Regions from separate parts of the Pelotomaculum isophthalicicum JI genome, predicted to be linked through region 3. Evidence: riboswitches for the same ligand, from Rfam matches in the RefSeq annotation. Region 3 holds a riboswitch; each other region holds the start of a gene.
The links. Region 3 has a riboswitch for cyclic di-AMP ahead of L7E55_RS00810 (LysM peptidoglycan-binding domain-containing protein). Riboswitches for the same ligand answer to the same signal wherever they lie in the genome.

Region 1 (7,879 bases), on a different contig from region 3:
AGCCGACCCTGTATCAAAGGATATTTACTTCTGGAGTTGGCCGGAACTGTTTTATTTAGTCTTAAAATATTTTGATCCGATTAACCTTGGTCTGTATCGTTTTAATCTTCGAATTGTATCATGATAAACTTCTTTGTTTCTTCGATTTCCTATAACTAAAATTAAAACATTTTTCTTTTTAACTATCTTTTCACCCTCTATAACGGGAGGCTCTAAACCATAAACAATTCTTATGCCAATCGAACTAAGTTTCCAATAAAGAGCCGGCCTGCCGTCGCCAGTGTCTTTATCTATACCTAATAAATGCCCAGTACCACCGTCTTCTTTGGGTAATGGATTATTATGTCCTTCCAAAATAGCAGCCAAAATAGTTTCAAGAAGCCCCGTTCTTTCATAAAATTTTAGATCCTTTAAAGCTTCTTTTGAAAACTCAAGGCTCCATTCTCGATTACTAATTAAACTCAAAAGAACTTTAATCGCATTTTTACCCATTATTCTAATAAGCTGCCTTTCTGATTTTGTACAGCGTTAAGCAGCTTATCAGGGTTAATTTTTAGTTCTTCTATAGTTTCAACAAGGTTATATCTTCTTTCGGCGTTATTCCAGCGTTTAAAAGCTTCTTCGAGAAGGGTGCTTTCTTGATATTCTTCTAATGCTTCAATTAAAGTGTTTAATGTGTCTTGAGCTCTTAACATATTTTCAAGGAATAAAAGTGGAACGACAGCTGCGATATTTTGATTATTTTTTGATACTATAAAAATATTTCTTTGATTTTCGTTTTTACTTTCTTCAATTATAGTAATTAACTCGCTTAATTCATTACGTAATTCAGAGACAGATTTTGTATTCGTTCGTAAAATACTCAACCATTCGGAAGCGCGCATTTGAATAGATACTGCTCTGCCTTCTTTAGTAAGGTTAACAATTTCTTGAGGTAAAAAATCAGCCATAGCATTCACCGCCATTTCTCTCCTGTCTATAATAATATAGTATGAGGTTTTGCAAAATTTTATACTTTATTTATATATAAATTTTGTAAATTAATTTTAACAAAATCTTGCCGGGCATTCAAGAATAATTTTTTCTAGAGGTTTGCAGCGATCTGGAACTTGCCGATGTATTTTTTCTTATCCTTTAGATAAATTTCTCGGTAATTTCCATTGCGGTCAACTTCCTGGTATTTCATTCTAATGATTATAAAACGGCCCTTACCACTCGTTGACATGTGGTAAGGGCCAGAAACTTGTTCCTTCGTCTTCAGTTTTCCAGCGTTTTCTTCAGTTCCATAACAGTTTCCCTGGACAGCCCGGTTATCCTGCAAACCACGTCAACGTCCAATCCTTCCCTCAGCGCCGCCTTGGCTGTCTCAACTTTGCCCTCAATCTTACCCTCAATCTTACCTTCGGCTTTACCTTCAGTCCTTGCCTGCCTCTGCATCTCATCAAGGGTCCGCTCGATGTTGGTGATCATTTTTTCCACCTCCCAGGGTTCGGGTTGGTATTCCCTAAAGCTTCGGCGGGCCGTCCAACCGCCCTCGCTGTTGTAAAGAATGGCGGGCACGATGGCCGGCAGCCTGAAGCCCTTACGCTTTCTCTCTTTCTCCGGCGTGTTGTTGTAGGCGTCCCGCCACACCTCGACCATGTACTGCAACAGACGGAATGGCATGGTATGATCCAAGGTCGACTGCAACTCCAGCAGTACGTAGAATATTACGTCGGTACCCCGGATACGCAGTCTGTATACGATATCGGCCTCTTTGTCGCTCATTATATCACAATTACGATCACGGTGACAGTGGGACCGTGGGGTGTCATGCCGCAATAGTAGCCGGTTACTTTTATCTATACGCATCGCGATCCTGTCGAAACCCTTGTACTTTGGGAAACTTTCAAGAAAGTCATGGTATATAAAAGTTGCCGGTCATGCGTTTGAACGTTTAAACACCGGCTTGATATCATGGGGCAGCTTAGACATGACAGAGCGCATTTTTGCCGTTAAACATATGAATTCCTGGTGCAAGATGTGTAAAGATGAGTTGGTGACTGAGCCGACCCTGTATCAGAGGATATATCGAAAATTTTGAGATGTGAGAAAGCGAAAGCCGCGAAGATTGAGGTTCTTTTCTGTCTTATAGGTTAGGGTTTTTATAGGCTGGGGTTTTTGCAAAAGTATTCAGTAGTGTTGCATAAAACTTAATTTTAAAAGTCAACATCAAAAATAATAAAAATTTAGGCCAAGAAAAAAGGCGACAGAATTTTCTGAACAAGGTTTTTCTCACATAATCTAAAAAGGCAACGGCGCCATAAGAGGTAATCCAGTATCCACATTTATACAAATATACTTTATTTAGGGTTACAGGTAATTCAACTCTAAATCATAACTGTCAAGGAATTTGGTATCCCCATACTTAATCTCTGTTAGCAATTGCTCAAATTGCCAGTTGTAATCTTCAGTCTTTCGCCTGCCATAAGAAGTCCTGGTGGGCTGCTTTCGTAAAATCTCTAAAATATTTTCAAAGGGCTTGAACATGTTATCTTTGATCAATTGCTGGATATCCAGTAAAGAATTTTTTACCTTAAGGGTCACCCTGGTTAGTAGCTGTAATAAGCAGAAAGTAATAAGTGCTATCCAAATCTGAGTGTATACCGCATTGAGGCTTTTACCAAAAAACTTTTTTACTTTTAGATGTTGTTTTATCCATTTAAAAAACAGCTCCACCTTCCACCTGAGGCGGTATATCTCAGATACTTCCTGAGTTCTAATGCTAAAGTCATTTGTTAGAATAACAACCGGACTTCCCGTGGTATCCACAGTGTGAATAAGTCGTAACTTATTCCTCATCATTGTTGTATTAAGATCGCCAAGTATCACAATGCTTTCGGTCATATTGGTACCGTCAACCGGCGTATCATCGATGGTGTTAATGATAAAATTGTCTTTGATCCTGGTAACAAAGCGTATTCCGGCTTCGCAATAGTCATCCCATTTCTTGTAATCGACATAGCCCCGGTCAAATACGTATAGTGCGTTAGAATCAATAATTAGTAATTCATCCAGCTGTGATTTATCAGATTTTCTGGCTGTAGTAAGAATAGCTTTATCAGGATAGGCATTATCATTATCTTTATCATAAACAAGGCATTGATGAAGTTTTACACCTGCTTTTGTCTTGCGGTAATCAGCCCATTTATAACTGCTAAGACAGAGGGTGATGGTGCTGGCATCTATTATATGGATGCGTTCCGCAGAAGGGGTGGTGCCAACGGTTTTTTGCATTACGTCCTTGGCCACGTGAGTAAACATTGTCCCCCAAAAATCGCTGTCAATATCACTGAGCCGCCTGGATAGTTGGGAGAAGCTTATGGAATCGAGCTCTAGGTTTTCCTGTAGTTCAACATCGTTTTTTACTTTTTTAGCAAGTGTCCTCAAAGACTCAACTTGGGTAATCTGAGCAAAAACCAGGAGATACAGCAATTTAATCGTAAATAACTTTTTGACATACTCGTCTGAACCGTTTTCTTTAACTAGAGAGTTAAATTTCTTAATCGGAAATTGATTTAGTACTTTATTAAATGTGGATTTAGTGGTATCCTTATCCATGCGTTTTCTCCTTATTTTAGAGACTATGGACAGGATTACCTGCTATGCCTCTATTATAAGGAGTTTTTTTATGAAATGCCATGATATTTATGGAAATTGGTCATTTTTAGAGATATATTTATTGTTTTAAGCTATTTTGAGTATTGACTATTCTTCAATTATTTAATGCAACACTAGTGCTTTTCTATGTATTTCTTCATTTCTAGGACGGTTTTGAATTTTAGAGAGATGGCTATTGCTTTAGCAGTTCCGGTGGCGATAATATCCCGATCTTTATGATAGTCAAGTTTACATGTTCTCCATATACCATCTCGACCCAAACCATAGTAAATAGTCGAACCTTTATCTGATGACATATTGAAATGGGCTAAAAGTTTTTTTATATCACCATGTGAAAATCGTATAGGCATCAGAAACCAATCGCTTTCTTTATTTTCTCCCCATCACCATTGCATCTAAGAAGTTTCAATAGATATAATTGCTTTGATTCAGGCTCAACTTTAGAAAACACATCTAACTTTTCAATGTAAATGGCAAGGAATTCAATTATACTATTGACTAAGTCAACGACTGCTTCTTCAACGGTTTTACCTTCGCCATAAAGATTAATTTCATTTAATGAAACAGTATGAACGCAAAGTTCATCATCATATTCAACTATAGGGTTGAAAGGCAAATTGTCTAAAAGCTTATTTAAGTAAGAAGTCTTGATGTGTGATACTTCTTCGTTTTCACTTGTTGCGTTGTAGGTTATTACTTCAATTCCTTTTAAAGCAATTTTGTTGAGTTCAGAATAATATTTTTTCGTGTCTCTTATATTATACCTTGGTATGGAGTTAGATTGCATTTGCATTTTGTGGCCCCCCTTTCGGAATTCCATTTTAATTCCTCACTTTCATTATATAATAAGTGGTTACTGTGGTCAATGTAGCTACTGTGGTCACCGTGGTTTTTTATATTATATGCAATAACAATTTAAAGTAATCATAAAGTCAGGACATCAGAGGTGAATTATGTAGAGGGAATGGAATCTGATTATTCAAAAATAAAAAACCACCGAAGTGGTCTTGAACCACCGAAGTGGTCTTGCGTTTAATTGGTTGCGGGGAGGGGATTTGAACCCCTGACCTTCGGGTTATGAGCCCGACGAGCTACCAGCTGCTCTACCCCGCGACAGCAAAACTCATTATAGCACTAATACAACATGTAGTGCAAATCCTTATATTGGGAAAAGCGAGCGGAAGTCGTTGGCTTGTCAAGAAAAACCTTCTGGTTACTGTTGGTATTTTTAATTGCTATGTCCAATATCTGTGAGAAAGTATTTGGATTGTTGTTCTTTGTGGTTGGGGCTTTTGGTTTCTGGAAAAATTTCTTCTGAAAATCCTTTGGGAAGATAGGTGTCACTTTGATTTCGTATCCCATAAAACCAACTCCTAAATAGTCTTAATTATTTATACGATGTAGTATTTTATATTTGTAGGGTAATAAGCAAACTGGTAAAAAATAGCGGAGTGAAATAGGAAAAATATCTCAGAAATTTGTAGCAGAGTTATTGAAAACATGCTGGGGAGCTGGACAGATTGAAATTCGGGGATGCTAAGGGTTAGTGTGTGAATTAGTGGAGAATCAGGTATGCCATTAGATTAATTTTGGCGCGTAGCCATAGGTTAACACTTTTATTAACTCCTGCATATTATACAAAAAAAATAATAGGAGTGATATAAATGGCTTTCGGCGTGGATGGTGCTGTTGGAACTGGTTTTGGTAATGTCGGGTTTATTATTTTCCTGATCTTCATCCTGCTCATTTTTGGCGTGGGATGCTTCGGCGGCTGCATTTAGACTGTAAAAACTCAAATTGAAGGCTGTCTTTTATAACCACCGACTTTCATCATACCGGTGGTTATAATTTTGTTAAATGCGTTTACGTTAAAAACCTATATTACCATTTATTGAGTGTTAGTCAAGCATACGGGAAACATGTATAATAATAGGAAAAGGCCGAATCCCTGGGAAAACCCGGGGTACGGGGGACAAGTTCTTTTGGGGTGAATCGGTTTGATTTGCAAATCGTAGGGTGCCCTCTACCCGAACCCGTCAGCTAACCTCGGAGGCCGGAGGAGGGGTTATTATTGATTTTTGTTTTTCGTATCGTTGCGTGTTTTTTGTTGTCGTTTGGGATGTTCGCAGTACCAGCCGCTTCTGACGCCGCTATTCACAGCGTACAACCCGGGGAGAGTCTTTATTCTATCAGCATTGATTATGGTGTCTCATTGAATTCCCTGCTGGAGGCTAATGGAATTCAGGATTCTCTGATTTACCCGGGACAGCAGCTTTACGTTCCGGAAGGTGAATCAAATGGAGGAGACGCTTCCTATACCGTCCAGGCTGGGGATAGTCTTTATCTAATTGGTCAGAGATTTGGTGTGAGCTACCAGGATATTATGCGGTCTAATGGCCTAATTGATACCATCATCTACCCGGATATGGTTCTGGCCATCCCCGGCATACCCGTCAAAACTGCAGCACCCATGCCTCAGGTAAACAGGGGTGGCAACTTCCAGAGACCGTCATCGGCGGATGTTGATCTTTTGGCCCGTTTAATAACAGCCGAGGCTGACGGCGAACCTTATGCCGGGAAAGTGGCGGTTGGCGCTGTGGTGTTGAACCGGCTAAACAGTAATGGCTTCCCAAAATCAATTCAAGATGTTATTTATCAATACGATAACGGTACCTACCAATTCGAACCGGTCATGAACGGATGGATTGACAACCCGGCAAGTGCCCAATCCATACAGGCGGCCAAGGACGCGTTGAGCGGGGTAGACCCGACCAACGGAGCGCTTTATTTCTTTGCTAATTATGCAAAGAATTCATGGCTTTGGTCCAGACCTTTGAGCCGGGTTATCGGTAATCATGTTTTTACTTACTAGATATAAATAGTATATTTCATTTAGAGGGAACCCCTGGGCAATATACCCAGGGGTTATGTATATTTTATGCGCCGCTCCGGCCGTGCATCTAAAAAAGCCAGTGTGGGTAAAATATTAGCCGTGGTATTACTACACCGGAGAGATTGGAAGCTGCTTGTGTTGCATCTAAGCATATTCAGCATGATCCACCCGTTTGAAGTTGTCATACTTGCCACGAACGGATACCGTTATATGCCGGGTATTTTCCCCACAGGCGTGGACAATTACCTGGGTACATATATATCGAATTTCTTCATCATCCCCGCTTCGGCAGTGCTAATATATGCCTATTCGCTTTCCTGGCGTTACATCGTGGGTTTTGCCGCTATTTTTACTTGTATTGACTGGTTATTTGCGGCGCTTGGCATTTACCAGCATTTTTGGTGGAAATCAATTTATACCGGTATTGGGTTGATTATCGTGTATGCCGTTAGCGGATGGCTTTGGAACGGTCTCAAAAAGCGGCGGCAAGTACTCCCGTTCCGGTTTCTCATGATTCTCTTGACGTATTTCTCAATTGAAAGCGCCATTACTTTCGCCGTGAACAGAGGCGGGCAACTCTTTAAATTGCTAATCGCTTACTATGAGCTTAGCGCCCCGGGGAAACTACAGTTAATCTTGGCCAGTTCATATCATCTCATCGTAAGTGTCATAGTAGCGCTTTTTCTTGGCATAAAAATGCCTTTGCGTTATAGAACTCTTGGGGTGGGTATGATCATCGTATTGAACTGGGCAATCGGTCACTTCGGCATATTCGTACCGCAAGTTGGTATTACCTCGCACCACCTAATCCTAGTTCAGATTGTCTCCGTGGCTGTGCTCATATTCTTATTCAAGGCCGCGAAATTAAACTATTTTTTTTCATGAATTTACTTTACCGCGTAAAAAACACAATATCACCAAATTTTGCCCCTGCAACTATACCGACACATTCACACTTGATTTTTAGCAGGAAAAAAACCTTATCTTTAGCTGTCTCTTCATGTTCCAGGGACTCGAAGTTGGCTTGGCCTTTCGATATAATCAGGCCTGTTTCCTTTAACAGTTTTTGGGTCTCTTCCGATACCTTTTGCAGAGGCGCGCCGAGATAGTTTGACCCGGTGGTTACAATCCTGGCTATATTGTCCATCCCCACCTCTATGGCGTCCTCCATCGTGGCGTCATTCAACACTGGCCCGCCTTTGACAATATAGGTCACTTTTTTTCCCATGGATACCAGTTCTTCTATTAATAATTTGTCAAACACTATTTCGCCGGCGTTGTCTCCCAAGATGATTATGTTATTTTCTTGATTCATTTTTTTAACAA
Region 2 (7,000 bases), on a different contig from region 3:
AACCACAATATAATGATATGCCGGGGCAAAAAGAAGCAGGCGATTCCGAGGTATAGTCATGCATCCTTTTGCCTGAACTAAGGCGGCTTCTTTTTAAACCGGAACTCTCCCCACCGGGCTGTTATTATTTCAAGCCCGTTTTTTTTATGATTACAGAAAAAACAAACCGCTTCCAGGCGGCACGAGCCACCTCCAAGCGGCGACAAACGATCAAAAGTTCCCTTACAACCTATTTGCTTTGCACTCTTTTGCGGTTATCCAGGCTATCCCACTTCATAATTTTCGGCACTTCCCGGACGGCTTGTTTTTCGCCGCTCCGGTCATTTTTCGCTGTTCCGGCTGCGTTTGACGCGTCATTGGCTGCAGCCGGCGTATCTTTTGATGAGTCTGACTTGGTGTTATTCTTCGCGCCTGTTCCCATTAACCCGGCCATCATGTTCATAAGGTTGCTCAAATCCATATTCTGCCCCCCGAGGGCGCAAAGCAGGCTCGTCAGCATAGCTGGATTCAGTCCTTGCCCCTCCTTACCGCCGCCAAGACATCCCAAAAGGTTCATTAACGCGGCAGGGTTGAATCCCTGCCCGCCGGTACCGCCTTGGTTGCCCAGCAAGCCTGCCAACATACCTATCAGGTCATTTAGTGACGGAGCCGTCCCGGTAGTACTGACCGGCGCAGGCGCCGGAACTGTCGCCGGCGCCGTGACCGGAGACTGTATGTATCCGCTGGAACTGCCGTGATAACGGTTCCCGATCAGACTCAAGATACTGGTGAGGTTTACCGAACACATATAAATCAACATTGTTTCCTGGTCCATCCCATACTTTGACTGCAGTTCCAGCACCCTCGCGACCGCTTCTTCCAACATGGCAGTTCCTTTGGCATCTTCAGCCAATCAAATCACCTCCCCGGTTAAATGTATGATATTGTTAAAACAATCCGGGTATATTGGGAATACTCATCCCACCGGTCAACTTGGCGATTTCGTTTTTAAACAAACTTTTTGATTCGGCGGTAGCTCTATTGAACGCACTCGCCACCATTATTTCCAGTGCCTCGGCATTACCAGGTTTCAGAGCGCCCGGGCCGAATTTAACATTCAGCACCTGCTGCTGGCCGTCCATCACAATGCTGAACAATCCTTCACCCTCACTGATTTCCACGGTTTTGTTTTTAAGCTCCTGCTGCAACTTTTGCATCTCGGCAACTATCGCGCCCATATTATTCATCATTCGATTCTTTTCCCCTTTCCATACACAGCGTCATGGCCGCTGCAACTCATTATTAAATATATTCGCCCGGCGCTAAAAAAGTTTATTAAAGGCAAAAAAAAAGCTGTTTTACAACAGCTTTTTCTATTTTCATCCCGGGATTAATAGTGCTTGCGCATGCATTCCAGCATAACATCGTCAATTTTGACAGTGTTGGTGTTCCCAGTGCTTGGGGTAAAGGTGAAGCGGACCATGATTGAATCAACGCTTGAATCTACTGCCGGTGTGGTAAACTGGACCTGGGTGTAGGCATTGTCCGGTATACCGGTGCTGGGCAGCGTTTGCGTGCCGATGCCGATCTGAGTGCCGAATTGATCATAGAATACTACTTCAGCGGTTAAGGAGAAAGCGCTGGTCGCGCCGAGCACATCTTCCCTGACCCAGAAGGTGAGGCGGTACTGGCGTTCGCCAACGATTTTTTTGCTGATCATCTGGAATAAAGCACCAGGCAGCGCCGTATTCAGCAGGCCGATCTCCGCCGCGAATGACCCGGAATGAGCCGTAGTGGTCTGGGATACATTGCTCGCGCCCCAAAAGACCGGGGAATAGGGGCTGGCCCAGGCTTCGAGGCCGCCGTCCCTAAGCAGGTTGCCGACGGGAGCCTCTTCCGGTGACGGGCAGGTCTGCACATAGATTTTGCGGTCTTCCGTAACCCTGGCGGTAGCCTGAATGACAGAAGTCTGGTGGACCCGGCAGCCGCGATGAATTTCAAAGTTCACATCAACATCAACATGACGGAACGTAATAGTAACATCATGCTTGTGGTGAACCTTCACAGGTTCAGCCAGTTCAACCAGCTTGGAAAACGGCAGATCCTCAGTCACGAATTTGACTTCGTTATTTTTATTTACATAGAATATTTTCTTGTGCAGAGTGCCGTTGACAACGATTTTCTTAAGAAACAAATCCCTAAACGGGTGCATGCTGTCGTGATGCACCATAACGAATTCTTCATCATGGTGGAAATGGTCGTCATGATGATGATGGGCTTCTTCAACAAACACCGGTGTGCCGGTCAGATCGCGAACATGAGCTTTAATTCTGTCGCAATTGTGGACCAATTCGGGCAAGGTGGCAATGTTGTCGACAACCACTTCCACATCTACAGACGCAATAACTAACGGCACTCTTATTTCAATGCATTTCACCGGCTGAACTTCCGTGTAGTAGAATTGTTCAGGCATTCTTTTAGACCTCCTTAATTATTTTTTAATTGCATTCAACAAAAATTATTAACCCATTGGCGCGCACGGAATCTTAATCACCTGTCCGACGCTGAGGACATCCGGGTTGGTAATCTGCGGGTTTTCAGCCAGGATCAGGGCCACCGTCGTTCCATGCGCCGCGGCAATTTTACTGAGTGTGTCACCCGCCAGAACAGTATAATCAGTTGGCACACAGGTAATAGGCGTGGGAGTCGGTGTGACGGCGGGCACATAAACGTGCAGTTGGGACAGATCGGTCACTGTCGCCTTGACTTTTAAAACAGCTTCCGTGTGTAAATCACACCCTTGCTGATCCACACTTACATATTCCGGACTGATTTTAACTTTGGCTCTCATACCATGTTCTGCGCCGGGCACTGTCACAAACGTGCGGAAATTCAAACGCTGGTGCAGCGCGTGGACAGCCTGGTCGGGTTTTGTGCTGACATAAACCACTTCCACATCGGCATGACCTCTGATCAACACTCTACCCTTTTGTATATCTGTTTCCGTAGCTTTTACCTTATCTACCCTTGACTCCAGCACTTTCATGACGGCGGGTTTTGTTTCAGGAACTTCAGTTGTTTCCCTGAGAACCACTTGAGTTTCTCCTGCGCCGATTTCCCGGTCAATCTTCAGTTTTACCTTGTCATAGCCCGCCTCATTTTGTAATTTGGTAGGAACATTTTTTAGCGTCCTGGTTTCGGAAACAAAGACGGTCAGCTTGACGATGACATCCGCTGTTAACCTCGGACAAGTTACCGTCGAAATTTCGGCGCTTTCCACTTCCGCCCGCACATGAACGTTCATGCCATGCTGGGCTTCAGGAACTTCCACAAAGTCACTGAATTTGATGACTTGGTGCAGGTCATGAACGGATTGCCCCGGGGTCAAGGACACATACAAAACTTCAAGTCTTACCTCACCGTCCACAATCACTTTGCCGGCAAGGACCCGTTTATCAGTAATTTCTACTTCCGCTTTGGTATTCAGAACTTTTTCCACGCCCGGTTTTTCTTCTGGCACTTCGAACGTATCGCTGACAATAATTTGCTTGGTTTCCTTCTCACCAATCATGTGTTCGACAGTGATATCCTGGGTTTCCAGAGCGACATTCCCGGCCGGAGTGGTCGTGAGCACTTCCATTTCTTCAACATCCATTATTTTTGCAAAAGTGCTGAGCACAGCGGCCACATCAAATGCACAAGCGTTGGTTTTACTTGGAGTCAAACTCACATCCTCCACAGTAAAATCGACAACATAATCCATCCCGGGCTCGGCGCCTGGCACATCGACAAAGGTCGTAAAATTGACATCGCCGTGCATCGAGTGAACTGATTGATCAGGTTCAAAGGCGACATACATCACTTGTACAGTCAGGGTCCCATTAATGATAATCTTGTCCGGGACAATGCTGATGTCTCTAACTTTGGCAGTTGTTTCTTTTGATAAAATCTTTTCCACGCTCGGCTTTGTTTCAGGAACTTCAATCTGACCTCTAACCACGGTCTGAACTCTATTTTCACCCTGGACCAAATTGACCTTAAGCATTTCGGTTCCAGCCATGATGGTTTCCTCCTTTCAAAATTTTTCTATACTAATATATGAGAGAAACATACGAAAATGTGCAATAAAGGTAGTCCGCCTGCAAAAAACGAAAAAAAAAAGAGGACCTGGGTCCTCTTCCTTATTTTAACATAATAAATATTTTTTATATTGTTTATATCTCGATCAGTTCTTCAATTTTTATGCTATACCGTTAATCAACCGATAAACATCTGCACGAACATTTTCCCGTATGGGCCGCCGCTGACAACACCAATGCCCACTTTAGTATAATTTGAATTTAATATGTTTGCCCGGTGTCCGGACGAGTTCATCAGATTGGTATGCGCAGAATCAACGGTTGGAGCCCCGGCTAGGTTTTCCCCGGCGTAGCGATACTGCACCCCGTATGTTTTCATCATATCGAAGGGAGAACCGTAAGTTGGTGACGTATGGTCAAAATAATTTTTATCAATCATATCCTGCCCCTTCATTCTTGCCAACTTGACCAGGGTCAGATCGATTTGCAGTGGTTGCAGGCCTGCCTTGCTCCTTTCCTGATTCACCAAATCGAACATCCGCTGCTCGTCGGCATTTAAACCGCTTACGGGTGTCGGCGTGGGTGTTGGTGTTGGCGTCGGTGTCGGTGTCGGTGTCGGTGTTGGCGTTGGCGTTGGCGTCGGCGTCGGTGTTGGTGTCGGTGTAATCACTTTTTGACCGCCTGTAAACAACAGGACGATAGTTTTATAGTTGTTTTTTGTGATTATTCCAACGCCAACCCGGTCATAAGATGAGCTGAGTATGCTCGAACGGCTGCCGCCGGCGCTTAGTCCCTGAAATGCCGAGTTAACAGTCATAGCCTTGCATAGGCTTTCCCCGGCGCTGCTATACTGCACACCGGCCGCCCTCAACATATCACAGGTAGATCCATACATTGGCGAGTTATGGCTGAAATAGCCGTTCGAAGCAATATCCTGGGCCTTAATCCGGGCCAGATTTGACAGAACAGGGTCGACAACCAGCGAGGCTTTATTCGCGTCATGGCGCGCCTGATTTATCAGGTCAGCCATAGACTGCTCATCAGCTGTGCAGGAAAGGCTGGCGTCAGCCGGCGCCGGAGCCGCCGCCCCAATCGAGAAAGCCAGCGCAAGAAGGAACAAGGTAGCAATCAAACCGAACTTCAGGTTTTTGGAAAACCGCATAAAGTTACTCCTTTCTTTTGAGCCTCCGGGGTTAGCTGACGGGTTCGGTAAAAGACAAAACCCTACCCATTCGAGTCACAAGATAAAGGACATGGCATTATTATACAATAATACCGGTGCCTGGGTCTTAGCTAATGACTTTACCGGGATTCACCCCATAAACCGGTTCCCCCGTACCCTGATTTTTTGGGATTCGGCTGCTTGTATTTAATTGGCATTGACTTAACGTCTGACGTCTGACGTCCGCCAAAAGACGGCTGTTAAAGAAGCTCTTTATGAAAAGAGCTTGTACAAGTTTAATATATAAGCGAATGGGGTCTCATGGCAAAACGGGCAATTAAAGACCAGCTATCGTAATGTTTACTTTTATGGGATTATTCTGCGGTGTTGTCAGATAGACTCCAAATTAGGGTTGATTGCTAAGATCCGGCAAAAAATAAAAGCTAACGGCAGTTGTCCAGGGCCTTGGTTACTACATGAACATCTACTAATAATAACTTAAACAAAGTTTCCGCTTCCCTGGCCGCGCAACCGGACAGAAAAATACTTAGCTGACCGCTATCGACAAGTTTTCGGATTACCTGGTAAACCCTGCCGTACGGTGGGTCGGCGCCTGGAGACTCTTCGGCGCCAGACCCTTCACTAAGTCTCAGTGCCGCTAAAAACCCATTGTTGTAACCTAATGCGCTTCCTTCGGTATATCCTTTTTCAAACCCTGACTCAAAGCCCAAGTTGTATCCTAAATGATAACCAAGATCTTTCTGCCGACCATGGGTCCAACATTGCTCATTTTTCCCTTTTTTTTCTTCGCCCATGTCTCCTGCCCTTCCAAGAGATTATACCCTAATATGTACCCATGGCATTAGGGGCGTAAAATACCGCCCCTAGACCTTCAGTAAGAACCAAACATTCCAGCCCATCAGCACCCGTTACAAAACAGGTTAAGATAAATAACTTTTTTTTCAAACCTTTACGAAACCGTTTCACGAGCAATTCATCAAGGTTATTCAAGGTGCTCACCATTTGCTGTGAGCTATCCACTACGAGTGAATACCGGCCGTCCGCCTGTTTGTTCAGGACAATTTGAAACGGCGAGTTCTGGTCCTGCCCCGATAACTCGTTAATCTTTTCAAGATATTGTTGAGCCGCTTTCATGGCGTCTTCTCTGTTGTTAAAACTCGGACCGATTGCCGGGATATCTTCACCTAAAAAAGCCAGCGCTACATCACCGGACACAACTGCTTTCAGTACCATAAGATAAGCCTCCCCGGTAATCAATATATGGCCCGGCTGAAACAAAGGTGAGGTGGATCAGCAAAAATCAATAATTTACGGGGAAAGTTAAACGAACTCTATGCCAAGCCGCTCCACTATATTGCTGATCCGGTTAAATATGGTCAGCTTATCCGATCCGGCAAACAGCAAACCCACAACTTTATGGTTTTGATTCAAAATTATTGACCCGCTGTCTCCCGGTTGTGAAGCCATATCAGTCACTACCTGGTCGGAAAACCAGACTTTTTCGTCATCTTTCATTTCCACTTGCAGCGTAGTGCCGATGGATTTAACCACACCACTAGTCAGACCGGTAGTCCTGCCGCTCTTTTGCACCTTCTGACCGGGTTTAATATCAGCTATTCCTTTTATCTCGCCTATCTCCAGGATAGAGGGCTTGACAAGATCCGCTGAATCAAGTTTGGCCAATGCGCAATCCACGGTGTTTTCAGCCGCATAGTTTTTATAAAAGCGTATTTCATAATCCCGTTTAACCAGGTTAAGG
Region 3 (7,879 bases):
TGAACAATTAGGCGGTTTCTGTGAGATAATATTTTTTGGGGTTTTCGCTTTTTTGGCAATAACTATAGGCAAATTGCCAAATAATTTTACCCAGTTGTTAGCCTTGTTTATAGTAATAATTATTACCTGGCTGGTAATCCAATAATAACAAAGCCCCCACCTTGGGCAGTGGGGGAACAGGCGGCGGAACATTGGGAAAATAGTTTCCTTGATTATACTGCTTTCACATTATCAAATACTTCTTGGACACATTTCCGGCATACTATTTTACCTTGATAACTCTGGACATCTATGGTGGTGCCGCAAAAAGTACAAGTTGGCTCGTATTTCCTTAATATTATCTTGTCGAATTCAGTATAAATCTCTATTGGGTTCTTCTCGTCAATACCCATGATGCGCCTGATTTCTGCGGGAATAACCACTCTTCCGAGGTCGTCTATTTTTCTGACCAGGCCCGTTGCTTTCAATATTACATTCCTCCCCTTTTTTCGACAAAATATTACATTGATATTATACCAGATGATACCATTGAAAGTAAATACTTCTGAAATAATTGTTTAAAAATTATTCAGTTAACAATATGTCCCTAATATTTGCTAACCTTGTATTATAGGGTATATTTGTAAACTTGCTTCATGTGTGAATTTGTAGTATTCTTCAAGGGATCACCACAACTGGTAAAGGCCGGTGATTAGTAACGAATAAAATACGGGGTGATTCTTTTGAAATTTTTCGTTAATATCGATGGCGGCAGCCGCGGCAACCCGGGGAATGCGGCTGCGGCAATGGTTATTACTAACGAGGCGGGTCAGGTCCTTGCCACAAAAAGCAAGTTCCTTGGGAATAAGTTAACCAATAATTATGCTGAGTGGAGCGCTTTGGAAGGGGCGGTAGCAGCGCTGGTTCATTTGGCCCGCCAGCATGGAAACATCGAAGCTGAAGTGAGGTCAGACAGTGAATTAATAGTACGCCAGTTTAATCGTAAATATAAAATTAAGGCCCCTGAACTATATGAGATTGCCAGGCGCGTATGGGAAAATCTTGCCGATAATCCCAATCTCAAAGTTACCTTGAGCTATGTGCCAAGAGAGGAAAATAAGCTGGCTGACGCGGCGGTCAACCGTGAACTTGATAATTACCGTTTATAGTATAAAATTTTGTTTAAATAAGGGAGAAATAAATTTTGCTTGGCAACAGAATAGAAGGGAAGTATTTGAGCTGTCTAGAATTAATTATATACATTAAAATAAGGAGGCGCCTATATGGAAATTTTTAAAAAGGTTAGTGAGAGCGCCAAGACGCTAACTGAAGGGGCTAAAACAATAAGTAAAAAATCAAGTGACCTTGTGGGTGCGGCTAAGTTAAAGTTTGAGATAAGCAAGTTGGAAAAGGAGATGGAAAACAACATATCAGCTCTGGGTAAACTGGTTTATCTGCAATATAAAGGCGAGCGAGAACTTGATGATGAGGTGGAACGTCTTCTTGTAAGCACAAAAGCGCTGGAGGATGATATCGCTGAATATGAAGCGCAGATGGCAAAACTTATGCCGAAACCGGTGATATGTTCCAAGTGCCAGACGGAACTGCCCGCCGCCGCTAAATTTTGCTTTATTTGCGGTACTAAGGTTATTTCAGAATAACCCAACCGAGTCAACCAATAGCAATTGTGGGGAAAAAATTAAATGTTCAAAAATAAACATTTTAATGCTATTTTAACAAAATTCCTACTAATAATTACAATATTTGGATTAATTATGCCGGTAATGGGTAACATCACTACCTTGACGGCTGTGATCGCAGCAATGGTTTTGACTTTGGCGGCCTATTTTATTGCCGATTTGATAGTTTTACCGCAGTATGGGAATCGCTTGGCAGTTTTATCTGATGTTGTTATAACCGTGGTAGTTGCCTGGGAAGTGGTACGGTCAGTGGAAAAAGTCTATCTTCCAGTCCCTGGTCTGATAATTATTGCCGTGTTAGTTGGGCTTGGTGAATGGTACTACCATGTTCGTTATCTGGCCAGGTTGATATATAAAGGGAAAATTAAACCTTAATAGGATAATAGAATGTCAATATTTGTGATATGGCCAGGCATTCTAATGACTGATATAATTGTTAAATAAAGCCGAATCCCCGATATATTACGGGGTACGGGGGACAAAATTTTTTGGGGTGAATCCGGATTAACCGCGAGCGGTTATAAAGGTAGGGTGCCCTCTACCCGAACCCTTCAGCTAACCCCGAAGGCGGAGGAGGGATTTTATTGATTTTTGTTTTTCGTCTCTTGGTAGGTTTTTTATTATTGTTGGGGGTGTATGCAGTACCGGCTATCGCTGATGCCGCTGTTCACGATGTTTTGCCCGGGGAAAGTCTTTATTCTATCAGTTTGGATTACGGTATCTCGTTAGATTCCCTGAAGGAAGCCAATGGAATCCAGGACTCTCTTATTTACCCGGGGCAGCAGCTTAATATCCCGGAAAGCAACTATAGTGGTGAAGGCTCTTATTACACCGTCAGGGAGGGAGACAGCCTTTATTCGATTAGCCAGATGTTTGGTGTGGGCTATCAGAATATTATGCAGGCCAATGGCCTGAGAGACACCATGATCTACGCGGGCATGGTTCTGGCAATTCCCGGGGCTGGCGCTACTGTGAAAAAATCTGTTTCCGGGGTGAGCCGGGGAAGCAATTTCCGGAGGCCGTCACTCGCTGATGTTGACCTTTTGGCCCGTTTAATTACGGCTGAGGCGGACGGTGAACCGTATGCGGGGAAGGTGGCGGTTGGCGCTGTTGTTTTGAACCGGTTAAACAGCGATTGTTTTCCAAAATCTATTGAAGATGTTATCTATCAATACAATGATGGTACCTACCAGTTCGAGCCGGTCATGAACGGATGGATCGACAACCCCGCAAGTTTTCAATCCATCCAGGCGGCAAAGGATGCGTTGAGCGGGGTGGACCCGACCAACGGGGCGCTTTATTTCTTTGCCGGAAATAAGGTCAATAATAACTGGCTGTGGTCCAGACCTGTGAGCACGGTTATTGGAAATGTTGTTTTTACTTATTAATAGCTGTTTTTTAACTGCTTAGTACAATTACAGCGAACACCCATACCAACTAAAGTCCGGTTAGCCGGGCTTTATTTTTACTAAGGAATTGTGGATGGTGACACAATTGACAATCTGCGATAATTTGACATATACTGATCCCACCACTGATAAAATAAGCCCACAATTGAACGGGGGATATTAATGCGAGTCGGGGTAGATATTGACGGCGTTTTGGCAGACAGCCTGCCTTTATGGGTTCGGGAACTTAATCGTTATTTTAATAAAAACAAGCAGGTTGAAGAGATTCATCTGTATAATATTATTCAGACTTTTGAGATCACAGCAACTGAATTAAAAGCGTTTATTGAACAAAAGGGCCGGTTTTTAATGTCCGCCGCCTGCCCTGTAAAAGGCGCCGCGCATTATCTGAGTATGATCAAAAAATATCATCATATTTGTATCGTTACGGCTCGAAGAGAAGCGTATAAACAGGAAACACAGGCTTGGCTGCGGCGGCATGGTATGCTTTACGATGAGTTAGTGCTCCTCGGAAGTTACAAGAAAGATGAAACTTGCCTGGAAAAAGGGCTGGATGTAATGGTAGAGGACACGCTTGAGGTTGGCCTGGAGTTAAGCGCGGCGGGAATACCGGTCATATTGATGGACGCTCCATACAACCGGGGGAATTTACCGGGACTAATTTACCGCAAACACTCATGGTTTGAAATATACAGGGCTCTGGTGATAGAATCACAGCAGTTGATGACTTCGTGTAATAATAAATTTGATCTGACAGATTGCAAGTGATTTGATATTTTAACGTTGTAAGTACAAGTGACGGGAGGTTTTTCCGTTGAGCGAAATGTCTGACGCAATCAGACTGTATTACCGCGGGGAAATATTTGAGTCTGAAAAAATATTAAAATCAATTATAAAGGAAGATCCTGAAAATATTAACGCCTTAGTCAGGTATGCTACCGTCCTGGAGGAACTTGGGAAGGATGAAAAGGCCGGGGAGATCTACCTGAGGCTTGCCGCCCTCTATCAGAAAGAGACTTGCTATGAGGAATGTCTGGGAGTATTGGAAAAAGCTTCGTCCAAACTCCCGCAGGCTGAACTGGCGCCGTTAAAGGGTACATGCCTTTATCGTTTGGGCCGTTATGAGGATGCCTTAAGTTGTTTTACGGCCTCTACTAAAACAATCCAAAATTTATTTTATACCGGTAAGATTTATTTTGCTTTAAATCAATATGACAACGCATTAAAAATATTCCGTGAAATAATGTCCTTGGCAAACAACAACAACGATACTTTTCAGGCCTTTTATTGGGTGGGAAAATCTTTGTATGCTTCAGGAAACTTCAGTGAAGCGATTTCATGCTTTGAGAGTTATCTTTCCATTTATCAAGGTGAAACGCATGTTTTTCTCGATCTTGCTATTTGCTACCTTAATTCTGATCGTTTGGCAGAGGCTGAAAATAACATCCTTAAATATAAAGAACTAGACGGTAACATTAATTTAGCCAACTTGTATTTAGGTATTGTGAATTACCGCAAGGGGAATCACAAACAAGCAGTTGAATACCTGGGTGAAACATCATTAAGCGAGCAGTCCTTACATTGGAGAGGTCTTGCATATTATGAGCTTGGTATGTATGAAGATGCCCTGGCATGTTTTTCGGAAGCGACAAAAATAGTATCCAAACCACTCTATTTTAAAATGATGGGGAGTTCACACTTAAAACTGGGCAATTATTTTGAAGCGAAAATTTGTTTCGAAAGAGCCTTAAATGATGATCCCTCAGATGAGGAACTAGGTAAGCTGATTGCAATTACCGGGCATTACTTGGCGAAAGGTGAACTTATTTGAATAATTAAAGCTATAAATAATTACCGGTTATGATAGAGGTTTTTTTCTTCCTTTATTTTTATTATGATCATAGATCTCAAATTTCCCCGAAAAGTTTTCTAAATTATATTCAATTAATGGGGCAGCCTTATTTAAACGCTCCATCTGTTTAACGCGCATCTTGCTAACAGCGTTACCGTATTCATTTCTTCTTCTGTCGACGTGACTTTTATGTTTACTCATAAATTTATTATGTTCAACCGGCAAAAGTTCATTCATCCGGTATGTGTCACGGTTCGGAAATGGATTGGCGGGGTAAGAAATATAATTATTGATAGAATACCAATAGGAGGGAGCGGCCATGTACAAATATAAGATAATCGCGACTATTGTTGAAATACGGGGTGACGGTGTGTGCTCATACGGACATAAGGTAGGCGATAGCTTTGAGTTCTCGGCGATATCTCCGGCCGGGCTGTGCCAGTTTGCCTACGATTCGTTGCGTTCCGCTGTTGCCGCGCTGCTTTATGGCGGTCAGTTCCCCTGGGCTGACAACAGTGATGTCACTACCTGGGCATGTCCCGATCCGGAAAGGCCGGTAATTTTTGAACTGAGGAGGGTGCCGGTTTAAGGAAAGAAGCGATAATAACAACCCTGCCATTATCCAATTAACTGAAATGAGACGTAGGATTTTTTGCGGCAATTGTCGAATACTAGTATCTGATTAAAAAAAAGAGGTGGTTAATATGCCGATATTTGAGTACAAGTGCGGTGAATGTGAAAAAGTATTTGAGGTTCTCCAACTGGCCGGTCAGGAAAAGGGAATCAAGTGCCCTGATTGTGGCGGTTCCAATTTAAAGAAGCTCATCTCGGCTCCTTTTCTTCCTAGTTCTGTCGGGAGACCGGCTAATGATGATTTGGGAAGGTGCTGCAACGGCAATCCCGGTGAAAAAGGGTGCGCGGCTGCCGGTTCCTGCTGCGGACAGGAACTTCAATAATGTTTAAAGGGAAACACCCAGGCCGGCATGAACGGCCTGTTTTATTTATTATGAAAGGTTATTGTTTAAGAAAAAGTTGTTTGACAGATTAAGGATTAAGTGATATAAAAATATTAATTGTGAATTAAATAACTACCTAAATAATAGAACAATAGAAAAAGAATGATATTGTTTGGTTGTTGGTGAGGATGGAGGGGAGGAGTAACTGAGTGAAGACACTTAAGGTGCCGGAAGCAACTATAACAAGATTATCTGTATATTCAAGGTTTTTGGAATATTTAGATCAAAGGGGCATAGTAACCGTTTCGTCGGGGGAAATAGCCCAAGGTGTAGGTGTGAGTCCCGCTCAAGTACGGAAGGATCTGGCGTACTTCGGCGAATTCGGGACGCGTGGAGTGGGTTACAACGTCAAAGACCTGATGCGTTACGTTTTAAAGGTTCTCGGTCTTGACGAACTCTGGCCCCTTGTGCTGGTGGGCGCCGGGAATCTTGGTTTTGCCCTTTGTACGTATAAAGGTTTCAATGATCGTGGTTTCTCAATAGTCGGTGTGTTTGACAACAACCCTGACAAGATAGGTAAAAAAATTGCCGATCTTGAAGTCTATCATCTTGACAGAATGGCAGAGATAATCGCCTTGCACAACGTTAAAGTGGGCATTATCACAGTACCGTCCCACGCTGCGCAGGAAGTAACTGATTTAATGGTGAAAAACGGGTTGCAGGCTATATTAAATTATGCGCCGGTTGTGCTTAATGCCCCGGAAAATATTGAGATACGGAATGTCGATATGTCAACAAGGCTTGAGATCCTTACTTTTAATCTAAGTAAAAAAGATTACAACCCGGTTACATAAATTTTGGACTGTGACATAGTTCTTTTTTCTTAGACTTTCATAGCAGGCAGGTGGAAGACGAGTTTGGGAATTCAAAGTATAGAGGTTTATTCCAAAGAGAGAACACAAATGGTAGATATTACTGCAAAAGTTGAACAAATTATTAAGGGCATTGGGATCAAAGAAGGCATCTGCTATCTCTACACGCCGCATACTACCGCCGGACTTACAATAAATGAAAATGCCGACCCTACTGTGACGGCCGACATTCTAGCAGAATTAAATAAATTAATCCCTTTTTCCGATGGTTACAGGCACAGCGAGGGTAATTCGGCGGCGCATATAAAGTCATCTCTAACCGGCGCTTCACTGTTATTGTTCGTAAGCGGGGGGAGGCTGCTTCTGGGTACCTGGCAGGGTGTTTATTTTTGTGAATTTGACGGTCCGAGGCAAAGGAAAGTGTTGGTTAAAGTTGTCGAAGGATAAATTCAATTAGTCTTTTTTAAAGTAAAGCGTCCTGATTGTCTCAAAATCCCAGCCTTCAAAGAAGTTTACAGCGGCTTGAACTCCAACCCGGTAAAGTTTTTCCTTGAGTTGCGAACTCATTTCAAAATCAGTAGTTTTTATCCCAATAGACGGAATAGATATTGTCCGGACACGGCTTCTGGGATCTAGTTCGTGGATTAGATCATGCGCTTCCAGCATGGTCGATACAATAGCTTTGATCAGATCAAATGGGTTGTTCACCCGTGGGAATAAAGGTTCTTCAGACTCAACAATTTTGAAACCGAAAGTAGGCCAGGGAGGAGTCTCGTCGCTGTCAAAAATCCATACCGGAAAGTTGCTCAACACGCCTCCGTCAATAATGAAGCTTGATATGGTTTGTTTGCCGGGGCTGGTGTATGGCAGTGTGTATGGTTTGTAAAAGAAAGGTAAACCGGAACTCATCCTTACTGCCTTGCTGACTTCCAGATTATCAGGATCTATATTATATTCTTTAATGTCATGGGGTAATTTTAACAGCTTGCGCCTGGTGACGTCGGTAGCTATAATTACCAACTTGTAGCGGAATTTGGGATCGTTTTCATACTCCTTTATGACCAAATCTTTAAATGTGCGGACCCCTTTGGCGTCAAGCTTTTTCCTGACC
Region 4 (7,879 bases), on a different contig from region 3:
CCAAATCTTCCTGAGTGGAGCCATTTTGTTGGAGTTTCAGCTTGGCAGAAGCTCCCTTTAAGCTAGCTGAAGCTTGAATGACATCAGCCTCTAAGTTGTCTGTGGCCTGCTCGGCCAGCAGTTGGCCGGTAGTTACGTGATCTCCGACTTTTACATAAATATTTTTAATTACCTCAGAATTTTCAAAGCTCAGGGAAACCGTGCTCACTGGTTCGATTGTTCCGGTGGCTGAAATGGTGCTGGTGACCGTGCTTTTTTTAACGGTATCAGTCAGGTAATTCTCGGACGTTTTCCCGCGGCTGCTCGTCACAAAATATGCTGTCAGCGTAATTAATACGAGTGCGATAAAACCTAAAAGCAGCTTTTTTCTTTTTATAACCACTGCGAAGTAATTAAATTTATTAAAAAGAGTCTTAGGTTTAGTTTCCAAATGGTTTTCCCCCCCGGGATATTATTTTAAGTATCGCGTTAAACTTAGGCGAAACGTCGTACCTGCGGCGCTAGTACGTAATAGCACCAAATCTCCGCCATGGGCATGAGCCAGCAAACGGCTTATCGTTAAACCGAGGCCCAGCCCGCGGCCTATCGCCTGCCGGGCGCTGCCGCGGTAAAAACGTTCAAAGATAAAAGGTTGATCGGTCGTATCAATGCCTTTTCCGTCGTCCTCTATGTCAAGTATGATCTGTTGATTAAGTTCTTGGAAATTTATATTTATTAAAGTCGCAGCAGCTTTTTTACTATTATCAAATAAATTTATGAACATTTGACGGAGCCTTCCCGCGTCTCCATTGACCCAAACAGGTTCAGCCGGCAGGGCTGGCTCGAACCGGACTTTAGAGAATTCAGGAAGTACACTCAGTTGATGGATCACCTCATTGATCAGGCTTGATAGATTAACAGGCTCCCCTCGTATGGGTGCCGCGCCTGCCTCAAAGGACGAAAAGTCTAATAATTCTTCAACCATCTGTTGTAACCGTTTGGCTTCATTCCATGAAATTTGCAGAAACTCTTCCGCAGCCGCACCGGTTACAATTTTATCGTGTACCGCCTGGATCATCCCACGGATTGAGGTAATGGGTGTGCGCAGTTCGTGGGACACGCCTGCCAGCAGGACGGACCGAAGCTGTTCAAGTTGTTTCAGTTGAGCAGCCATATGGCGAAATGATTCGATTAATTGTTGCAGTTCCCGCTCTTTTACCTCCCGGGGCAAAACCGGGTCATAATTGCCTTCAGCTATGGACTGAGCGGCAGCAGCCACTTCGCGGAGCGGATGGATTAACCTCCGGGATAGAAAATATAGCACCAACCAGCCCGCCAACGTAATAGTAACGGTAAGTAATGCCAGTAAACCATAAGGGCCGCGGATTTGATTATCCACAGGCATGCTGATATAGAGCGCCTTGCAGACTGTTCCGTTTTGGTAAACAGGCACGCCGACACGCAGCCAGGTTTGAGAATCGACATGAACTTGTTCACGGACATTTTTACCGGCGAGGACATTCTGATATGAGGGCGGAACAGCGAACAACGCGGAAGTATCAATAGCCGCATTTTCGTCTTTTTTAATTATTTGAATGTTTCCCGCTGTATCTACAGTATGAACTGCTTCTGGAATGGGCGGCCTCGGTTCGTGGTGGCCCGCTTCCATTTGTTGCTTTCTATTGGAAGAATCGTCTTTTATAATGTCCGCATCCGGAAAGGGTTGCTTTAGTTCGCGGGGGCCTGCCTCCATTTGCCGCAGCTTATTGGAAAACTCGCTTTCTTCCGGCGCTTGACCATTCAAATCAACCAGTTGCTCGGCGCGTAATTCAAGCATGCTATAGATATGTTCGTATGTATCAATCCGGATCCAAATTCCCGCAGCTAAGGCTAGGAGCAAAAGGCAGCCCAGCAATACCAAGACGTAACGGCGTGTCCAGTAGGTCAACATTGATACTGTATTTGGAGTATAATCGTTTTGTTTACTTGACACGCAGTAGATACCCCTTTCCACGGATTGTCGCTATCTCCCCTTCATCCGCCGGCCACTCCTGCAAAGACTGCCGTATGCGTTTGACCGACACGTCCACGGCACGGTCTCCCCCGTCATAATCCATTCCCCAGACGTGGTCCAGCAGCTGATCCCTGGTGAACACCTGGTTTGGGTGGCGAACCAGAAAAGTCAACAACTCCCAATGCCGCGGCGCAAGCGAAATCGGTTTCCCTTTGACGGTAACTTCACGGGAGGTAAAATTTATCACCAGGGTTCCGAATTGGACAAGTTCAGGCTCAACCAAGTGAACCGGCCGCCGCAGCACTGCTTTCACCCGAGCCACTACTTCATCGGGATCAAAGGGCTTTAATATGTAATCATCAGCGCCCTTATCGAACCCATGTAAGCGATCCTCGACAGCGCCGCGCGCTGTCACCATGATTACAGGGCAACTGTTCAGTTGGCGAATTTCATCCAGCACCGTCCACCCGTCTTTCCCGGGCAGCATTAAATCCAAAAGAACCAGTGCGGGATTTACTTCAGAAAACATGGATAATGCTTCTTCCCCGTTTACGGCAACTTGGGTCTGAAAACCCGCATGCTCCAGGTAAGTTTTTAGCAGCAGGGCTATTGAATGATCGTCTTCCACAACCATTACTGTTTGCATAGGCCACCTCTTCATAAAATAATTAGGAAGTTTATTTTTCACCGGTAAAACTTCATGTTTATTTTATTACTTAAATATGTCGGGAAAATGTCGAGAATTATTTTTCTGTCATAAAAGTCAATATTTATCTTTTGCCAAACTTGTATTAATATTGTTGTAAATTTATTCTATAACCGAAATGTGTCGAAAAAATGTCTTAACATCATCAATGGGGATGTTTTACCATGGTTATATGATTCGATAAGTAGTACATTTAATATCAGCTATTCTAGTACCCTTAGAATAAACGCTAGTTTACGTTGGAATGGGGTTTTTGCACAAAAATATAAAAAAAGATATGATCATCAAATAATAGAATAATTCATGCCGAATCTCAGAAAATTTACCGCACTGGGAGCGGGGGAACCAAGTATCTGGGGTGAATCCCGAAATAGTCATAAAAGGTTGGAAAAACGTGACTTGATTTCGGATAGGGTATCTTTTACCGAACCCGTCAGCTAACCTCGCAGGCGCGAAAAGAAAGGGGAAATGTCTGTGTTTAAGAAGCTCTTAGTATGTTCTTTCGTTTTTGCCGTGTCGTTAATTATGTTTGTTAGCCCAAAAGCAGAAGCCGCCACAAATTACAATTTTAGCAACTTTCCAGGTTTAAATTCATTATATGGACAGAATTATAACCCAGTTCAAAGAACGAATCCGACACCTGTTTCAAAGCCGAGTCCAACTCCGGTTTCCACACCATCGTCCGTTTCCACATCAGGGCTGACCGCTGAAGAACAGCAACTGGTTAACCTTGTCAATCAGGAAAGGACAAAAATAAATTTACAGCCGCTCACGGTTGATACGAGACTAGTGAACGTGGCCAGGATGAAATCACAAGATATGATTAACAACAATTACTTCAGTCATCAGTCGCCAACTTATGGTTCTCCGTTTGACATGATGAAATCACAGGGTATAACCTATCGTTACGCTGGAGAAAACATCGCGGGCAACCAATCGGTTCAAGCGGCACATACAGCCCTAATGAACTCTTCCGGACATAGGGCCAATATATTAAATTCCAATTATAAATACATCGGTGTTGGTGTTGTCCACGGCGGGCCTTACGGAGAGATGATTACAGAGGAATTTACCGGTTAAATATAAAAAAACATAACCCGAGTAAGGTAAGACCTATAGTAGATGAAGAAACTTGTCAAAAAAGGACTTTGCGCCCGAACGCGAAGTCCTTTTTTGACAGATAAAGGATTTGAGAATATTAGATATGCGCTATAAAGTTATGTAGTAACAATAAGGCATCGGTTTTCCATATAATAAAATACTATAATAAGTTTGGAGGAGTTCTGATGCCGGAGAAAAATGACAGCGCGGCTACCGTATACGGCCCAATTACTGGTTCTGTTGCCCTAAAAAAGCCCCAAAATAATCCACAGACTCATGTGCATGAGTTTTTGGGCAGTACACAGTGTGCTCAAGAAAATGATGAAAGACATAAACACCGTTTTATTGGAGTGACAAGTGAAGTCATACCTGTAAAACTACCCAACGGACACTTCAGACATATACACGGCATATTAATAAACACAGATTTATTTGAAGGTCACCAACATGAAATAGTGATTGAGACTGGACCTGCAATACCTCTTGATGATGAAAAGCATGTACACTTGATTAAGGGAATCACTAAACTAAATGATGAGCACTCCCATAGTATTTTTTTTGCTACAACGATCGAAACTTATCTTATTGATTCTAGACCATAGAGCTTTAAATAATTCCAGTGCAATAGAGGAGTTGTGCAAAATAGTACGGTTATATTTTTTATGCTCGCAGGCCGCTCTTCTCTCCCCCAGGTACTGCCACCCCGGGGGAAAGAAGAGCGGCTTGCATGTAAACATATTCAGCTTCTTACAGATAACCTAGTGTCTTTTTGGTACCATTTTCAATAATTCAATCGCTTTATAAAGAGCTAAACCTATGGAAAAATATAGATGAGACTGTGAAAGAAATTGGAATTAGCTTCGGTACTGTCATTTGGAAACCGTCTGATTCGAAAACTATTATTAATTTAATAGAAGAAGCCGACCAAAGGATGTATCAGCAGAAAAAAAATAAAAATTACAGCAGACATAATTAAATGTATTGTATTTATCCTTTCCGTTATAAATTACAGTGCAGCAGTTTGCGCCCCCGGAATCCCCGGGGGGCTTTTGTTTAATGACAAATTAAAATTGGGAATAAGCGGGTAAAAAGATAAGGTTGTGTATACTGCCAAATACCACCAGGGACTACAGCGTGTGCATTAAGGTAATTCTTTCATAAGATAAAGTATCTATAATAAGGAGGTTTTTCTATGAGCTTCAATAAATATCTTCCCCCGTCAAATTATCCAACTGCCCCCAATATGCCAGGACTTCCAAATACGCTACCATACACAGGCGATACAATGCCGCCAATGCAACTAGCGCGCGCCTATGTTCCATGGCAAAAAATGGGGCAGGTCTTCAGTCCGGCGGAAGCTTTAGCCCACGGTACCATATTCCCTGAACTGGTATCGCCATACCCAGGTTAGATAGAGAGGTGAATCAAATGGACAATAAACAAGAAAAGACCCAGACTCAAAAAACAGACAAACATGAAGATAAGGCCAAAGCTGAAAACATGTATAATCAACAGGCGCAAATGCTTTTAAAAATACAAGAACTTGAGTTTACCGCTATTGAATTAAACTTATACCTGGATACACATCCGGATGACCAGCAGGCCCTGAGTTTATATAATTCGGTTGTGCCTCAGCTAAAAAAATGTATTGAGGCCTATGAACAATATTACGGTCCGCTATTTCCTTTCGGTATGGCTTCCAGTCAGCACCCTTGGCAGTGGATCAACTCCCCCTGGCCTTGGGATATGTAAATCTAGAATTAAGGAAGGGATTAATTAATGTGGGTTTATCAAAAAAAATTAGAATACCCGGTAAGGGTATCCGGTCCTAATCCCAAGTTGGCAAAAGTGATTATTACTCAATATGGCGGGCCGGACGGGGAATTGTCGGCCTCTTTACGGTACCTGAACCAAAGATACACCATGCCCACGGACAAGGCAAAAGGGTTGCTGACGGATATTGGCACTGAAGAGATGGCTCATATGGAAATTGTGGCAACTCTTTTTTACAAGCTGACCAGGGGAGTCAGCCCCCAGCAAATGCAGGCCGCCGGACTGGGCGGGCATTACGCCCAGCATGACACCGCCCTGTTCTGGAGCGACCCCAACGGCGTGCCCTGGATAGCCGCCTATGTAGCTGCCACAGGCGACCCGGTTGCTGATCTGACCGAAGATATGGATGCTGAGCAAAAGGCTAGGGCTACTTACGAGCATCTGATCCATTTAAGTGATGACCCTTGTGTCACTGATGTGCTTAAATTCCTAAGGCAGAGGGAGGTAGTACACTTTCAGCGCTTTGGCGAGACGCTGAACGATGTCCAGAGTTTCATGCGTGAAAAAAAGGTGTTTTTAAGTACGGGAAAGGATATTGTAGAACCGTAAGGATATTTGAGAGATTAAAGCGGCTGGCATTAAGATGACTGCAAACGGTGCTACCTGCTATTATCGCGTGTCAGAGTTTTAAAAGTGGAGACTCCCGTGAGGTAAGTGCCACACCTTATCATACGGCACCAATGAGGGCAAGGATCTCCTTAGCTTTATTGCGTTATCGGTGTGAGACGGAGCAGGGATTGGTGCGCGATCTCGTAAAGGATCGGGCGGGGTGGTTGCCGGAACGTGTTTGTGATTGAATAAACGGTGTAAAATATGCCAAAGCCAAGGAACTACTTACCCCTGGCTTATTCTTTTCTATCCTTCTTCTTAATGCTTTTAATCATTTTTAGTAAATAATTTCCATGGCACAACTTTTGTCCTCTGTCTTTGCAAGGGCCGTTATGTGACTTTGTGCTTTTATATTGATTATTTATCATGAATTTTTGGTGGTTACTTTTACTTCTTCCAAAGCATACTAAGAGATGAATGAATCAGAAAATTTCTAAGTATTGCGAGGAGTGAAGAAAATGACCACTGCCGGTTGTAAATCCGATTCGGGAATAATACCCGGCGATCCCGGTGTGCCTGAGCCCGATCCGGATGTATTGCCAGAACCTGAACGAAGGGATGAGCCTGAAAAAGAACCGAAACCCGGTAAGAGAGTGGCCGGCCAGACCAAAGGCGCGCTTGAATCGGTCAAGGAAATGGGCTCAACACCGATACCCGAGGTAAAAAGTAACATTCACTGCCTGACCATAGTAGGTCAGATTGAAGGCCATTTAGTGCTCCCGCCGCAGAATAAGACCACAAAATACGAACATATGATTCCACAGTTGGTGGCTTTGGAACAAGCTCCCGAGGTAAAAGGCATTTTAATTGTGCTTAATACGGTGGGGGGAGATGTGGAAGCGGGCTTAGCGATTGCAGAGATTATTGCCAGCATGTCCAAGCCTTCCGTATCTGTTGTACTGGGAGGCGGACATTCAATCGGCGTGCCGGTTGCGGTATCATGCACCTATAGCTTTATCGCTTCAACAGCAAGCATGACCATACACCCGATCCGTTTGAACGGCTTGGTAATCGGCGTTCCCCAGACTTATGAATATCTGGATAAGATGCAGGATCGGGTAGTGCGTTTCGTTACGGATCATTCGGACATAACGGAGGAGAAATTCCGCGAATTAATGTTTCGCACCGGGGAATTAGCCAGAGATATCGGGACGGTACTGATCGGCAAAGAAGCGGTGGATATCGGCTTGATTAACGAGGTGGGGGGTATCGGTGACGCGGTAAAAAAACTCAACGATTTAATTGAAACAAACGAAAATATGAAAAAAGAGGCGCCACTACAATGATTCTATATACTCCAATGCAGCTGGAATTGGTTTTGGAAGGTTTTGACGGGACAAAATACCCGGAGTATCAGGAAATTAACTACGACGGTGTTTCAATGCTGGTTGAAAATACGAGCAGCGGAAAGAAAAGAATAGTAAAACTTTTAAGCACAAATCCCTATGATTATTTGAAAACAAATTTGCAACCCGGAAGCTTAATCGAGTGTTAATCAAAAAAGGTTTTTACGGACAAAATGTGCTATGTTATAATACTCTGGTAAACGCTTAAAACGTATGGGGCAGCGTTGTTTTAGCGGGAGATTGCCATGTGCCTAGTGACGGGCGCTTATCAGGAGGGGATTTGGTTGACTG

Region 1: another riboswitch for cyclic di-AMP. It lies ahead of L7E55_RS14705 (cell wall hydrolase); the one in region 3 lies ahead of L7E55_RS00810 (LysM peptidoglycan-binding domain-containing protein).
Region 2: another riboswitch for cyclic di-AMP. It lies ahead of L7E55_RS01705 (CAP domain-containing protein); the one in region 3 lies ahead of L7E55_RS00810 (LysM peptidoglycan-binding domain-containing protein).
Region 4: another riboswitch for cyclic di-AMP. It lies ahead of L7E55_RS17595 (CAP domain-containing protein); the one in region 3 lies ahead of L7E55_RS00810 (LysM peptidoglycan-binding domain-containing protein).

Annotation. Positions count from the first base shown of each region.
Region 1 is NZ_JAKOAV010000035.1:5,978-13,856, reverse strand. Features, by position in the region: gene L7E55_RS14740 (hypothetical protein) at 52-492, opposite strand; gene L7E55_RS14735 (hypothetical protein) at 492-959, opposite strand; gene L7E55_RS14730 (Rpn family recombination-promoting nuclease/putative transposase) at 1,258-1,767, opposite strand; gene L7E55_RS14725 (IS4 family transposase) at 2,353-3,600, opposite strand; gene L7E55_RS14720 (hypothetical protein) at 4,010-4,453, opposite strand; tRNA gene L7E55_RS14715 (tRNA-Met) at 4,698-4,773, opposite strand; gene L7E55_RS14710 (hypothetical protein) at 4,795-5,022, opposite strand; cyclic di-AMP (ydaO/yuaA leader) riboswitch at 5,589-5,729, shown strand; gene L7E55_RS14705 (cell wall hydrolase) at 5,732-6,532, shown strand; gene L7E55_RS14700 (hypothetical protein) at 6,599-7,438, shown strand; gene L7E55_RS14695 (damage-control phosphatase ARMT1 family protein) at 7,446-7,879, opposite strand, start outside.
Region 2 is NZ_JAKOAV010000002.1:82,360-89,359, forward strand. Features, by position in the region: gene L7E55_RS01680 (hypothetical protein) at 1-56, shown strand, start outside; gene L7E55_RS01685 (hypothetical protein) at 230-892, opposite strand; partial or broken gene L7E55_RS01690 (YbaB/EbfC family nucleoid-associated protein) at 927-1,238, opposite strand; gene L7E55_RS01695 (DUF3794 domain-containing protein) at 1,370-2,452, opposite strand; gene L7E55_RS01700 (DUF3794 and LysM peptidoglycan-binding domain-containing protein) at 2,501-4,039, opposite strand; gene L7E55_RS01705 (CAP domain-containing protein) at 4,237-5,220, opposite strand; cyclic di-AMP (ydaO/yuaA leader) riboswitch at 5,226-5,429, opposite strand; gene L7E55_RS01710 (FliH/SctL family protein) at 5,664-6,035, opposite strand; gene L7E55_RS01715 (hypothetical protein) at 6,064-6,474, opposite strand; gene L7E55_RS01720 (trypsin-like serine protease) at 6,562-7,000, opposite strand, start outside.
Region 3 is NZ_JAKOAV010000001.1:170,950-178,828, forward strand. Features, by position in the region: gene L7E55_RS00790 (AbrB/MazE/SpoVT family DNA-binding domain-containing protein) at 213-467, opposite strand; gene L7E55_RS00795 (ribonuclease HI family protein) at 723-1,148, shown strand; gene L7E55_RS00800 (zinc ribbon domain-containing protein) at 1,263-1,640, shown strand; gene L7E55_RS00805 (DUF2512 family protein) at 1,683-2,054, shown strand; cyclic di-AMP (ydaO/yuaA leader) riboswitch at 2,114-2,264, shown strand; gene L7E55_RS00810 (LysM peptidoglycan-binding domain-containing protein) at 2,264-3,067, shown strand; gene L7E55_RS00815 (5' nucleotidase, NT5C type) at 3,251-3,856, shown strand; gene L7E55_RS00820 (tetratricopeptide repeat protein) at 3,912-4,919, shown strand; gene L7E55_RS00825 (hypothetical protein) at 4,947-5,165, opposite strand; gene L7E55_RS00830 (TIGR04076 family protein) at 5,260-5,529, shown strand; gene L7E55_RS00835 (FmdB family zinc ribbon protein) at 5,645-5,896, shown strand; gene L7E55_RS00840 (redox-sensing transcriptional repressor Rex) at 6,106-6,750, shown strand; gene L7E55_RS00845 (secondary thiamine-phosphate synthase enzyme YjbQ) at 6,820-7,215, shown strand; gene L7E55_RS00850 (patatin-like phospholipase family protein) at 7,222-7,879, opposite strand, start outside.
Region 4 is NZ_JAKOAV010000020.1:60,019-67,897, reverse strand. Features, by position in the region: gene L7E55_RS11275 (HlyD family secretion protein) at 1-430, opposite strand, end outside; gene L7E55_RS11270 (HAMP domain-containing sensor histidine kinase) at 452-1,972, opposite strand; gene L7E55_RS11265 (response regulator transcription factor) at 1,962-2,639, opposite strand; cyclic di-AMP (ydaO/yuaA leader) riboswitch at 2,994-3,167, shown strand; gene L7E55_RS17595 (CAP domain-containing protein) at 3,174-3,779, shown strand; gene L7E55_RS11255 (YmaF family protein) at 3,986-4,402, shown strand; gene L7E55_RS17745 (diguanylate cyclase domain-containing protein) at 4,570-4,776, shown strand; gene L7E55_RS11250 (spore coat associated protein CotJA) at 5,086-5,211, shown strand; gene L7E55_RS11245 (spore coat protein CotJB) at 5,229-5,552, shown strand; gene L7E55_RS11240 (manganese catalase family protein) at 5,580-6,182, shown strand; gene L7E55_RS11235 (ATP-dependent Clp protease proteolytic subunit) at 6,701-7,528, shown strand; gene L7E55_RS11230 (YlzJ-like family protein) at 7,525-7,737, shown strand; gene L7E55_RS11225 (undecaprenyl-diphosphate phosphatase) at 7,873-7,879, shown strand, end outside.